3 regions of the Photobacterium sp. GB-1 genome follow, and region 1 is predicted to be linked to each of the others. Evidence: predicted binding sites of a transcription regulator. Region 1 holds the regulator's gene; each other region holds the start of a gene.
The links. Region 1 encodes CRP, which controls carbon source genes, mostly activating them, when cyclic AMP is high. Its sites were predicted from a motif close to TGTGANNNNNNTCACA; they were not measured.

Region 2: the regulator CRP is predicted to act here: its motif matches at 2,541-2,556, upstream of typA (translational GTPase TypA).
Region 3: the regulator CRP is predicted to act here: its motif matches at 1,255-1,270, upstream of nagE (N-acetylglucosamine-specific PTS transporter subunit IIBC).

Annotation. Positions count from the first base shown of each region.
Region 1 covers NZ_PYOB01000007.1:144,766-149,449, reverse strand. Annotated here, with positions in the region: gene C9J45_RS10315 (hydrolase) at 1-613, shown strand, start outside; gene C9J45_RS10310 (YheU family protein) at 674-889, shown strand; gene C9J45_RS10305 (phosphoribulokinase) at 1,071-1,940, shown strand; gene C9J45_RS10300 (OsmC family protein) at 2,010-2,414, opposite strand; gene crp (cAMP-activated global transcriptional regulator CRP) at 2,794-3,426, shown strand; gene C9J45_RS10290 (hypothetical protein) at 3,615-3,797, shown strand; gene C9J45_RS10285 (DUF1338 domain-containing protein) at 3,853-4,641, opposite strand.
Region 2 covers NZ_PYOB01000016.1:60,653-65,336, forward strand. Annotated here, with positions in the region: gene C9J45_RS14925 (DUF4124 domain-containing protein) at 1-527, opposite strand, end outside; gene glnA (glutamate--ammonia ligase) at 674-2,083, opposite strand; gene typA (translational GTPase TypA) at 2,660-4,486, shown strand; gene C9J45_RS14940 (DUF2959 domain-containing protein) at 4,667-4,684, opposite strand, start outside.
Region 3 covers NZ_PYOB01000001.1:382,582-387,265, reverse strand. Annotated here, with positions in the region: gene nagA (N-acetylglucosamine-6-phosphate deacetylase) at 1-313, opposite strand, end outside; gene nagB (glucosamine-6-phosphate deaminase) at 332-1,132, opposite strand; gene nagE (N-acetylglucosamine-specific PTS transporter subunit IIBC) at 1,390-2,880, shown strand; gene C9J45_RS01600 (beta-N-acetylhexosaminidase) at 3,052-4,684, shown strand, end outside.

The sequences.
Region 1 (4,684 bases):
TACATGGTTACGTGAGCAATTCCCCCTACGGCCTTTTATCGCAGTGGGAGTATCCCTTGGCGGTAATATGCTGATTAACTATCTTGCAAAATATGGTGACGACAGTGATCTCGTTGCCGCTCAAGCGGTGTCTCCCCCATTAAATTTAGCCTCATGCTCGGCACGTATTCAACAAGGTTTTTCTAAGATCTATCAGCAATATCTACTCAACTCGATGAAGCGCACAATGGCAAAACGAATAACACTTCATCAAGATAAAATGCCCATCACCCACCAGCAATTAGCTGCGATAAATACGGTATGGCAATTTGATCAGCACATTACCGCTCCTCTCCATGGTTTTATTGATGCTGACGATTATTATCAACGTTGTAGTGGCCTTCAACAGCTCAACTTGATCAGTACACCACTGCGGATTATCCATGCCAAAGACGATCCGTTCATGACCGAATCGGTGATCCCATCACAACCATTGCCGAGTAATATCGACTACAACTTATATGAAAAAGGTGGCCATGTTGGGTTCGTTAGTGGTTCTATTTTTAAACCGACGTTTTGGCTCGAACACAGCGTTCCAACATGGTTTAAAACCAAACTCACCACTCCTCAATAGGGCTAGTGATATTTTTATCATATACTGCGCGTATCAGTAACGCAGTCGACGAGACATAAAATGATCATTCCTTGGCAAGATATCGCCCCAGAAACACTGACTAACCTGATTGAACAATTTGTGCTACGTGAAGGCACTGATTACGGTGAAGTTGAAATGAGCTTAGAAAACAAAGTGAATTACGTGATGCAGCAACTGAAATCCGGTGATGCTGTGATTGTATTTTCTGAATTGCATGAATCTGTCGACATAAAATTACGCAATCAGTTGCAATAAGTTTTATTAATGTGAGTCGTGCCCAGAGAGTTACGACTCAAAACTTGCCTCCGCTAGCAGTTTCACTTTTCAATCCCGACATCCCTGTTAACTTGTAGTAGCATTGTTGCCCGATCAGGTAATTTTATTATTGCCTGCTTTCTCATTTATCTTTCGATAATCAACAACGACAAGGTTAGTCATGTCTGCAAAACATCCTATTATTGCAGTTACTGGTTCATCAGGAGCAGGAACCACGACGACTTCTGAAGCATTCCGAAAGATGTTCAATATGATGAACATTAATGCGGCATGGCTAGAAGGCGATAGCTTCCATCGCTATACCCGCCCTGAAATGGACACTGAGATCCGCAAAGCTAAAGAGCAAGGTCGACATATCAGCTATTTTGGCTCAGAAGCCAATGACTTTGCCCAATTAGAGCAATTTTTCAAACAATATGGTGAAGATGGCACTGGCCGCTTTCGCCGTTATCTACACACATTTGACGAAGCCGTACCCTACAACCAAATGCCCGGAACGTTTACTCCGTGGCAACAGTTAGCAGAAAACACTGATTTACTCTTTTATGAAGGCTTACATGGTGGGGTTGTCGATGGCGAGATCCATGTCGCACAGCATGTTGATCTTCTTATTGGCATGGTACCCATTGTTAACTTGGAGTGGATCCAAAAAATTGTTCGTGACACGAGAGATCGAGGGCACTCTCGCGAAGCGGTGATGGAGTCAATCGTTCGCTCCATGGACGATTACTTAAATTATTTAACTCCGCAATTTTCACGCACACATATCAACTTTCAACGTGTACCAACCGTTGATACCTCAAACCCGGTGAGTGCCAAAGGGATCCCAAGCTTAGATGAAAGCTTTGTTGTGATCCGATTTCGCGGTTTAAATAATGTCGATTTTCCGTATTTACTTTCCATGATCCAAGGCTCATTTATGTCACGTCATAACACGCTTGTCGTCCCTGGTGGAAAAATGAGTTTTGCAATGGAATTGATCATGCGCCCCCTTATCGAGAAACTGATTAATACAGGGAAAATCAGTTAAGTTTGCACAAACGAAAATAAATAGAAAAAAGGTTGGCACAAACACCAACCTTTTTCATCTCAATCATTATTAAGCAGTGATGATTTCATACGAATGAGTCAACTTAACCTTTTCACCAATCATCAAGCATACAGAGCAATATTTCTCTAAAGAATCAGCAATGGTGTTAGCCACTAAGGTTTCATTTAAATCAAAACCTGAAACAATAAAATGCAAATTGGCTGCGGTAAATAAACGTGGCGCTTGCTCTCGACGCTCAGCTGAAATAAGAACCTCACAACCCACAATATTTTGCGCTTGGGATTGTAAACCACTGACAACATCTACTGAGCTACACCCTCCCGCCGCCATTAATACCAATTCCATTGGACTTGGAGCTTTATCCCCTCCATTACCATCCATGACTACACTATGACCGGAGCTAGATTGACCTAAAAAAGTCATATCTTCTACCCATTTTACTCGGGACTGCATCGCTTAATCCTTATTCAAACGCCCAATAATTGTCTCTAGTCTTATTGATTAAATAATGAATGTAAATCCTAATTCTCCGCCTTAATAACAACTTTTTTCCTCTCTAAAAATCGTCGTAATAATCATTACTTATCGCACCACTTAAAATTATCTCGCCGCATTGTGATCCTGTGCACAGTTATCCATATGAAATGAACGAATCTACTAGATCAATATCAAGAAAAAGGCGCAGAAAAAGGATACACTCTAACTTATTCAAGTTAGCTTGCAGCCCAGCGGCTGAATGGATACCCTATCAGTAGGCAGTTTTTTTTCTCGTGATAAAAGTTAGAAAAGAAACCAATGCTGTTGGGCAACAAATGCAGAGGAAGTTAGTAATATGGTTCCAGGTAAACCGCAAACAGATCCAACTTTAGAGTGGTTTCTTTCCCATTGTCATATTCACAAGTACCCATCGAAAAGTACGCTGATCCACGCAGGTGAGAAAGCAGAAACGTTGTACTACATTGTGAAGGGTTCTGTTGCTGTACTAATCAAGGATGAAGAAGGTAAGGAAATGATCCTTTCTTACCTAAACCAAGGTGACTTTATTGGTGAGCTTGGCTTATTCGAAGAAGATCAAGAGCGTACTGCTTGGGTTCGTGCGAAAAGTCCTTGTGAAGTAGCAGAAATTTCATTCAAAAAATTCCGTCAGTTAATTCAGGTTAACCCTGATATTCTGATGCGCTTATCTGCTCAAATGGCAAGTCGCCTACAAGTGACAAGCCAGAAAGTAGGTGATTTGGCATTCTTAGACGTTACAGGTCGTATCACACAGACATTGCTAAATCTTGCAAAACAACCAGATGCAATGACGCACCCTGATGGCATGCAGATTAAGATCACTCGTCAAGAAATCGGTCAAATTGTTGGCTGTTCTCGTGAAACAGTGGGTCGTATTCTGAAAATGCTTGAAGAGCAGAACCTTATCTCTGCTCACGGTAAGACGATTGTTGTTTACGGTACGCGTTAATTTTTAACGTCTTTAACCGTACGAAAAAAGCCGCACACTGTTGCGGCTTTTTTATTTCTTATTGATTAATAATCCCCCCATAAATACCTTTAAAAAGTGTGTCATTAATGCCATTAATTAATTTGTATTGCTCAAATTAAATGCTAAATTCAAGCAATGAATGGACTTCATCTTTTTTTGGTTTTTATATGGATATTGAACGTTTTGCCCCGAATAGCTACACCACTGTACCTGGTGCTATCGCTCCTCAACCTACAACTATTGAGATGACAGGCTTTAGTGACCGTCGTTGTTATTTAGAACAGCAAACAGGTTTACGTCGCTGTCCTGTTGAAGACAGTGGTATTTGGGGATCGCCCCTCGATAATTAACAGATTTAAAAAAAAGCAGCCAATTGGCTGCTTTTTATTGCCTTGTTTACACTGTTCAAGAGTTATAAGTACTTTCAAAGATCTTATCTGCCGAAGCTTCTACAAACCCGGTATAAATCTCACCATCTGGCTGTAAATAACGTTTAGCAAACTCATAAAATCCGCCAGAGACCAACATCTCACCATCAGAAAACGTGACCATGACTTTATCAGCCATGGTTGCTGATTGCTCTAACATCACAGTAGGATCGCCTTTTACCGCACCTCCCGCCTGATTAATGTCAAAACCACTTGATTCGAGAAAATGGTTCACTTCAGAAATTTCATTAAATTGCTCAAGCTGATTAATATCAACAGTAAAATGATTAGCACCAAAACCATGCGCTGCCACCCACCCTGCATATTCACTTTCTGCATTTAAAAACTGATAACTATCACGGCTTAACTGCCATGGTTTACCTTGAGAAAGAAAAGCAGGATCAGCAAAATAAGCATCATCAACTTGATCGACAAGCTGACGTACTTCTGTTTGTAACTCTGTTGAACATAACCCTAATTGCAGTTCACTAATAAATACTTTAGGCGCAGAAGGATCGGGATGTTCAAAGTGCTCTGCATATAACTTTTTCGCTTTGAAATGATATCGACCTTTGGGTTTATAACCTACCGCAATAAATGGAGCCGCTAATCTTGCTAAACCACATTTAGGTAGTGCAAAGGTACGCAACGCAATATGATCATTTCTAAGTGACGCATCTTCGGTAAGTAATTGCCGAATATTCAGCGCTGAAGGGCATAATCGCTGAGTATAATCTTGCCATAACGCGGTAAATAATTGTTCCATGCTGCACAATCCTTACTGTAAGTAATACAGTGAACCTATTAGT
Region 2 (4,684 bases), on a different contig from region 1:
TAAACGGTAATACTGTCTGACGATGCAATAACCTTGCCGCCTTTAACTAGTTGAATTTGTAATTGGTGGCTGCCACGATCAATGTTATCTAATGTCCAAGTGAGTTCTGTTTGAGGCTCGCCTTTCACCACGCCATCTAATACTAATTGCGCTTGGGTTTGATTGTTAAGTTTGCTGTTGGTGACCGCATGAATATTGATGATACCTTCGTTATTGCGGATGGTTTGCTCATGCATAGGCGAAACTAAACTGACGGTTGTAATGGTTTTTGCTGGCTCTTCTACCACGGTAATATCAGTGGTTTGAGTGTCAATAGTATCTGCGGTTTGTTCAATATTGCCACTGACTTCTGTCACGCTTAAAGGGTAAGCAGTGGCATCGGGGGTTTGAGGTTGATCGGTAAAGTGCACCACGCCATTTTCATCTGTCCATGAGTAGATGGTAGAGGCTTGGGCGGAACTCGCAGCGGTCCATATTAGGGTAATAAAAATTGGGCTGAGTAGATTAAAAAAACGAGAGAGTTTCATCCGTTAACTCCAAGTTTGTTTGCACGAACAAGAGTGGTCGTGAATAAGATTCATTATTGTCGTTGGTTTGCGGGTGACAACAAGATCAAAAAGGCCTGCTTGTGAAGCAGGCCTAAGTATTTAATGTTTAGTAATTAAGTGATTACTTAAACAGAGTAGTAAAGTTCAAACTCTAGTGGGTGAGTTGTCATGTTTACTTTCTCAACGTCTTGAGATTTCAGTGCGATGTAAGAATCGATGAAGTCATCAGAGAATACGCCGCCAGACGTTAGGAACTCACGGTCGTCGCTTAGTGCTTGTAATGCGCCTTGTAGCGATTCTGCAACTGTTGGGATTTCAGCTGCTTCTTCTGCTGGTAGGTCGTACAAGTCTTTATCCATCGCTTCGCCTGGGTGGATCTTGTTCTGGATACCGTCAAGGCCAGCCATTAGCATTGCAGCAAATGCTAGGTATGGGTTAGCCGCTGGATCACCGAAACGTACTTCGATACGACGTGCTTTAGGGCTTGGTACTACAGGAATACGGATAGACGCTGAACGGTTACGCGCAGAGTAAGCTAGCATTACTGGAGCTTCAAAGCCTGGAACTAGACGCTTGTATGAGTTCGTAGCAGGGTTAGCAAATGCGTTGATTGCACGCGCATGCTTGATGATACCACCGATGTAGTAAAGTGCCATTTCAGAAAGGCCGCCGTACTTATCACCAGAGAATAGGTTTACACCATCTTTTGCTAGTGATTGGTGAACGTGCATACCAGAACCGTTATCACCTACTAGTGGCTTAGGCATAAAGGTTGCTGTTTTACCGAATGCGTGTGCAACGTTATGAACAACATACTTGTAGATCTGAATTTCATCCGCTTTTGTTGTTAGCGTGTTGAAACGTGTTGCGATTTCGTTTTGACCTGCTGTTGCTACTTCGTGGTGGTGAGCTTCAACAACTAGACCCATTTCTTCCATGATTAAACACATAGCAGAACGGATGTCTTGTGATGAATCAACAGGTGCTACTGGGAAGTAACCGCCTTTAACACCTGGACGGTGACCTTTGTTACCGCCTTCGAAATCAGAACCGGTATTCCATGCAGCTTCTACGTCATCAATTTTGAAGAAAGAGCCAGACATGTCAGTGTTAAACTTAACATCGTCAAATAGGAAGAATTCTGGCTCAGGGCCGATAAGAACCGTGTCTGCGATACCTGTTGAACGCATGAACTCTTCTGCACGCTTCGCGATAGAGCGAGGATCACGGTCGTAACCTTGCATTGTTGCTGGCTCTAAAATATCACAACGGATATTTAGCGTAGCGTCTTCAGTGAATGGGTCTAGTACCGCGCTTGATGCGTCAGGCATCATTACCATGTCTGATTCGTTGATACCCTTCCAACCTGCAACTGAAGAGCCATCAAACATTTTACCTTCTTCGAAGAAATCAGCATCAATTTGATGAGATGGGATCGAGATATGCTGTTCTTTACCTTTTGTATCGGTAAAACGTAGGTCAATAAACTTAACTTCATTTTCCTGGATCAGCGCTAGTACGTTTTCTACTGACATCTTGAGTAACCTCCGGTGTTATATAAGGGCATGGCCGCAAATCTAGTGTTGCTCATTTCTGAGAATGAGCAGTTCTGAATGTTCTTAAGCGAAAACCATGCCAATTTTTAAAAGCTTTAAGAATGCGGTTTTTACGCATTGCTAAAGCTTAATTAATCCATTTTTGCACTATATTGATGCATTGGTGCACTGTTTTGGTGCATCGATGTGTCATTAACAATAATAGAACATGCTTACTATCGCGATGTTAAAAATTATTGTCAATTCATAATCTCCTTAAAAAAGAGTTTTTATTATTAAAGGAGAACTGTGTACCTCTAATGATGTTTTTATCCGTAGGGAGTGAGAAAACAGGGTTAAGTGGGGATTTATGGTCTGAATAGAAGGGTTCAAAAAAATAAAATCAGGCCAAAAAGCGAGTAAAAATGCGGCTCTAGAGCATGGTCATAAAAAAGCTGGTGATATAAATCACATATTTCGTGGGTTTTGGCGTAAAATCTGTTAAATTATGAGCCGTTTTTTTAATCAAGTAGCCTCTAGTGAAGATGCTGCATGTTCTGAGTGAATGTGAAACTAATGTCTAATCAATCGATCGATAAATTAAGAAATATCGCAATTATTGCTCACGTTGACCATGGTAAAACTACCTTGGTTGATAAACTTCTACAGCAGTCTGGCACGTTAGAGGGTCGCGGCGAAGCCGAAGAACGTGTGATGGATTCTAACGATATCGAGAAAGAGCGTGGCATTACCATTCTTGCTAAGAACACAGCAATCAACTGGAATGACTACCGCATCAACATCGTAGATACCCCTGGACACGCCGATTTCGGTGGTGAAGTAGAGCGTATCATGTCTATGGTTGACTCTGTATTGCTTATCGTTGATGCAGTTGACGGCCCGATGCCTCAAACTCGTTTCGTAACGCAAAAAGCGTTTGCATACGGTCTTAAGCCAATCGTTGTTATCAACAAGATTGACCGTCCAGGTGCACGTCCTGAGTGGGTTATGGATCAAGTATTTGACCTATTCGATAACCTTGGTGCAACTGACGAACAACTAGACTTCCAAGTGGTTTACGCATCAGCACTAAACGGTTGGGCAACACTAGAAGAAGGCGAAACTGGCGAGAACATGGAACCATTGTTCCAATCTATCGTTGATAACGTTGCAGCGCCTTCAGTAGATGTTGATGGCCCACTACAGATGCAAATCTCTCAGCTAGATTACAGCTCTTACGTTGGTGTTATCGGTGTTGCGCGTATTACTCGTGGTACAGTGAAAGCTAACCAACAAGTCACTATCGTAAGTGCTGACGGTTCTAAGCGTAACGGTAAAGTAGGTACAGTTCTAGGTTACCTAGGTCTTGAGCGTCATGAAGTTGAAGAAGCGAAAGCGGGCGACATCATTGCAATCACAGGTCTTGGCGAGCTTAAGATTTCTGACACTATTTGTGATCAGAACTGTGTTGAAGCGCTAACGCCTCTTTCTGTTGATGAGCCAACAGTTACTATGACTTTCCAAGTAAACAACTCTCCGTTTGCTGGTAAAGAAGGTAAGTTCGTTACTTCACGTAACATCCTAGAGCGTCTTCAAAAAGAACTAGTACACAACGTTGCACTACGTGTTGAAGAAACAGCTGACCCAGATAAATTCCGCGTATCAGGCCGTGGTGAACTTCACCTATCTATCCTGATCGAAAATATGCGTCGTGAAGGCTACGAGCTAGCAGTATCACGTCCAGAAGTTATCATCAAAGAAGAAGACGGCCAGCTAATGGAACCGTTTGAAACTGTGACAATCGACGTGGTGGAAGAGCACCAAGGCGGTATCATGGAAAATATCGGTCTTCGTAAAGGTGAGCTAACTGATATGGCACCAGATGGTAAAGGCCGTGTTCGCATGGACTTCATGATGCCTTCTCGTGGTCTTATCGGTTTCCAAACTGAGTTCATGACACTGACTTCAGGTTCAGGTCTTCTTTACCATACGTTTGATCACTACGGTCCTCACAAGGGCGGTACTATCGGTCAACGTAACAACGGTGTATTGATTTCTAACGCAACAGGTAAAGCACTGACTTATGCATTGTTTAACCTACAAGAGCGTGGTCGTCTATTTGCTGAGCACGCAGACGAAGTTTACGAAGGTCAGATCATCGGTATTCATAACCGTTCTAATGACCTTACAGTTAACTGCCTGAAAGGTAAGCAGCTTACAAACGTTCGTGCTTCTGGTACTGACGAAGCGCAAACTCTTTCTCCTGCTATCAAGTACACACTTGAGCAAGCACTAGAATTCATCGATAACGATGAACTAGTAGAAGTGACACCTTTAAGCATCCGTATTCGTAAGAAACTTCTTACTGAAAACGATCGTAAGCGTGCTGGTCGTACAAAGTAATTACTGATTAATTTCATTAGTTATTAAGCAATCCCTCGGTTGGTAACAATCGGGGGATTGTTGTATCTGAAGGGTGGAAATATGGGGGGATTGTGGCGAATGGCTGAAGATAAGTGTCGGACTGGGACATTAGGGTAAAGCAATGGTGAGCCGCTGGCGCTGACTCACCTTGTCGATAGCTTATTTCTTTAGATGACC
Region 3 (4,684 bases), on a different contig from region 1:
TCATGTCTTCGTCGGGGGAGGTGATAAGCGTAGGGAGAAAGCTAGTACAACCTGATTTTAGGTTGGCTTGGTGCATAATATCAATGGCTTCGGCGGTGGTTTCATTGTTGAACATCACCCCTCCACAACCATTTAATTGTAAGTCAATAAAGCCAGGAGAGAGGTTTGCACCATGAAGATCGATAGTGTCGATGCCATCGAGTAAATGATTAATCGGGCAGATTGCATGAATGTTCACGCCGTCAATAATGACGGCGTGGTTATTCAGCACTTCGCTACCGGTAAAAATATTACAGTTGGTAAGCGCGTACATGAATATTCCTTAATAGGATTAAAGGTGGTTAATATTTTCCGCTTCTAGTTCTTGGAAGTACTTAACGGTCTTCACTTTTAGCTCTTGAGTTGATGGCTCATCACAAACAATCATTGATTTAGGATGTAGCTGCAGTGCAGATACTGTCCATAGGTGATTGACACTGCCTTCAACCGCAGCTTGTAGTGCCTGTGCTTTGTTGTGGCCAGTGATAAGGATCATGACTTCTTCAGAATCTAGTAATGTACCAACACCGATAGTTAGCGAGTACTTAGGTACTTGGTTGATATCGCCATCGAAGAAGCGAGAGTTAGCAATACGCGTTTCGTGCGTTAGTGTTTTGATTCGTGTACGAGATGCTAATGATGATGCTGGCTCATTGAAAGCAATGTGGCCGTCGTTGCCTACACCGCCCATGAATAGGTTGATTTTACCGTAAGATTTGATCTTATCTTCGTAACGTTGGCATTCAGCAACGTGATCTTCTGCGTTACCATCAAGAAGGTTAATGTTCTCTTCTTGGATGTCAACGTGGTTGAAGAAGTTGTTGTACATGAAGTTACGGTATGATTCTGGGTGATCTGCAGGCATGCCTACGTACTCATCCATGTTGAAAGTAACAACATGTTTAAAGCTTACTTCACCAGCTTGGTATAGCTCGATAAGACGTTTGTAAGTTGCAAGTGGTGTACCACCAGTTGGTAGACCCAATACAAATGGACGCTCAGCTGATGGTTCGAATTTATTGATACGATCTGCGATGTAGCGAGCTGACCATAAACCAACATCTTTAGCGTTATTTAGCGGGATTAGTCTCACGTTGATACCTCGTTGAAGAAAGTTAAAACAGGAAAAATCTTAGCGACATAGCGCCTTTGTTTCGAATGATAAAATAAGTTTTATGATCGAGCTAGCAAAATCACTCAGTTCTAACCTCCGTCGGTGATTGAGATCACAAATGATGAGCTTTTAATTTGCGGGGCGAAATTAATTTCTTAAACTGCGGATAACTTAATACGGATAGCTTATAAACAGTTATTTAATTACATCTAAGAAAACCATAGGGGGAACTAAGGGTGAATATTCTTGGATATTTTCAAAAAGTAGGTAAGGCATTAATGGTGCCAGTTGCAGTACTTCCTGCAGCGGCAATCTTAATGGGTATCGGTTACTGGATTGATCCGAACGGCTGGGGTGCAAACTCTGCATTAGCTGCTTTCTTGATCAAGGCTGGTGCGGCAATTATTGATAACATGTCTGTACTGTTTGCAGTGGGTGTTGCATACGGCATGTCTAAAGATAAAGATGGTGCAGCAGCACTTTCTGGTTTTGTAGGTTTCCTTGTGGTAACAACGCTTCTTGCACCGGGTGCAGTCGCGCAAATCCAAGGTATTGACCCAAGCGCAGTTCCAGCTGCATTTGGTAAAATCAATAACCAATTCGTAGGTATCTTAGTCGGTATCGTATCAGCTGAGTTGTACAACCGTTTCTCAAACGTAGAACTACACAAAGCACTAGCGTTCTTTAGTGGTAAGCGTTTAGTACCAATTCTAACATCTATTGCTGGTATCGTTATTGCAGGTATCTTGATGGTTGTTTGGCCATCAATTTACGGCGGTCTAGTACATTTTGGTGAAAGCATCCAAGGTATGGGTTCTGTAGGTGCGGGTCTATATGCATTCTTCAACCGTCTATTGATTCCTGTAGGTCTTCACCACGCACTAAACTCAGTATTCTGGTTTGACGTAGCAGGTATTAACGATATTCCTAACTTCCTAGGCGGCGCGAAATCAATCGCTGAAGGTACAGCAACTCCAGGTGTCACTGGTATGTACCAAGCTGGTTTCTTCCCAATCATGATGTTTGGTCTACCAGGTGCGGCACTTGCGATGTACCACACTGCGAAAGCGAAGAATAAAGAGCGCGTAGCATCTCTACTACTAGCTGCTGGTTTTGCATCATTCTTCACAGGTGTTACTGAGCCGCTAGAATTTGCATTCATGTTCCTAGCACCAGTACTGTACGTAATTCACGCAGCACTAGCGGGTCTATCTGTATACATCGCAGCATCTATGCAGTGGATTGCAGGTTTCGGTTTCTCTGCAGGTCTAGTTGATATGTTCTTGTCATCACGCAACCCACTAGCTGTTCAGTGGTATATGCTGATTGTTCAAGGTATTGCATTCTTCTTCATCTACTACTTTGTATTCCGCTTCGCGATTGTTAAGTTCAACCTTAAAACGCCTGGCCGTGAAGACGACGAAGAAGAGACTTCATCAGTTGCAGGTTCTGCAGAAACTAGCGAGCTAGCGAAGCAGTACTTAAAAGCACTGGGTGGTCACGGTAACCTAGAGAACATTGATGCTTGTATTACACGTCTACGCCTAACGCTAAAAGACAGCAGTCTTGCTAACGAGAAAACGTTAAAAGCACTAGGTGCGATGGGTGTAGTTAAACTAGGTTCAAATAACCTTCAGGTTATCCTTGGCCCTCTAGCTGAAATTGTTGCTGGCGAAATGAAGAAAATCCCAGCGTCAGAAGATCTATCTTCTGTAAAACTTCCATAATTACCTGAATTCTTCAGTAATTAAGTAATACCGCAAGACCTTTAATAAAACCGGCCTTATTATTTTCAAACATGGAATGATAGGGCCGGCATTTTGAGTACCCAACGTTTGGGCTCGTATTGATTTTCTCTTCACTTTTTTAGAAGAGATATCGGGAGAAAGGAATATATCATGACTATTAAACTTACGGCGTTAGCATCTTTTATTGCATTAGCGGTGACGGGTTGTGCAAGTAAAGGAAACAATGATCAAACTGTAGTAAATAACCTAGCGTCAAACCTAGATCTTAACTACGAAGTCGCTATTCAGCACGGTGCAGAAGAAGGCTTGCCATGTAAAACACTGGGTGCGGAATGGGCATCATGTGATTTGATTAATTTAACGCTGGAAAATAAAGGTCCAGCGGTGACGAATAAAGATTGGAAAATTTACTTCAGCAGTATTCGTCAAATCCTAGAAGTGCAGAATGATCAATTCAAAGTTACTCATGTAACAGGTGATCTACACACACTAGAGCCAACAGATAAGTTCGATGGTTTTGCTGAAGGTGAAAAGGTTGTTATCCCTTACATCGGTGAATATTGGACTTTATTTGAAAATGATTACATGCCTCGTGCATATGTAACAGCAGGTAATGCAGAACCAAAAACAATTGTTAGCACAGATACAGCTAACCCTGCAGATTACTTAACGCCATTAAAAGGCGATCAATTTAAGCGTGTTAAAGCGGATAATAACGTATTAGCGACACCAGAAACACGTTTTGAGAAAAACAGCGATGTAAACTTAGTGGCTTCTGAAGAAGTAGCTGGCACTATTTTACCTACACCGCTAAGTACTAAATTAACTGGCGATACTGTTTCTCTAGCTAACGGTATTAAGATCGACAACCTAACGCTACCTGCTGACATGATGGCTGCAGTAGAGGCTCGTTTAGCACAGCTTGGTGTGAACGCGCAGGGTGAATACCCAGTAAAAGTAACAATTTTACCGGGTTCGTTTAAGAAGGATCAGCAAATTGTTGGTGCTTATAAGCTAGACGTAACTAAGAAGGGCGCCACCGTTACTGGTTTTGATAACCAAGGTGCGTTCTACGGTATGCAGTCTCTGATCTCACTGATGTCTACCGGTGCAGATAACAGCATTCCAACATTAAATGTATTGGACGCACCACGTTTTGATTATCGTGGTGTAATGGTTGATGTGGGTCGTAACTTCCACTCTAAAGAAGCGATCCTACGTACGCTAGATCAAATGGCAGCGTACAAGATGAACAAATTCCACTTCCACCTATCTGATGATGAAGGTTGGCGTATCGAAATTCCGGGTCTTCCAGAATTGACAGAAATCGGTGGTAAGCGTTGTCATGATTTATCAGAAACAAGCTGTCTTCTTCCTCAACTAGGCTCAGGCCCAACATCTGAGAACGATGGTTCAGGTTTCTACAGCAAGCAAGATTACTTAGATATTCTAAAATATGCGAAAGCACGTGGTATCGAAGTGATCCCTGAAATTGATATGCCAGCTCACGCGCGTGCAGCGGTGGTAGCAATGGAAGCGCGTTACAAGCGTCTAGCTGCTGAAGGCAAGATGGATGAAGCGAATGAATATCGCTTGATGGATCCACAAGATACGTCAAACGTAACGACAGTACAGTTCTACGATAAGCGTAGTTTTATTAACCCATGTATGGATTCGTCAGCAAAGTTTGTTGATAAAGTCATTACTGAAATTCAAGCAATGCATAAAGACGCGGGCATGCCGCTAAATACATGGCATTTCGGTGGTGATGAAGCGAAGAACA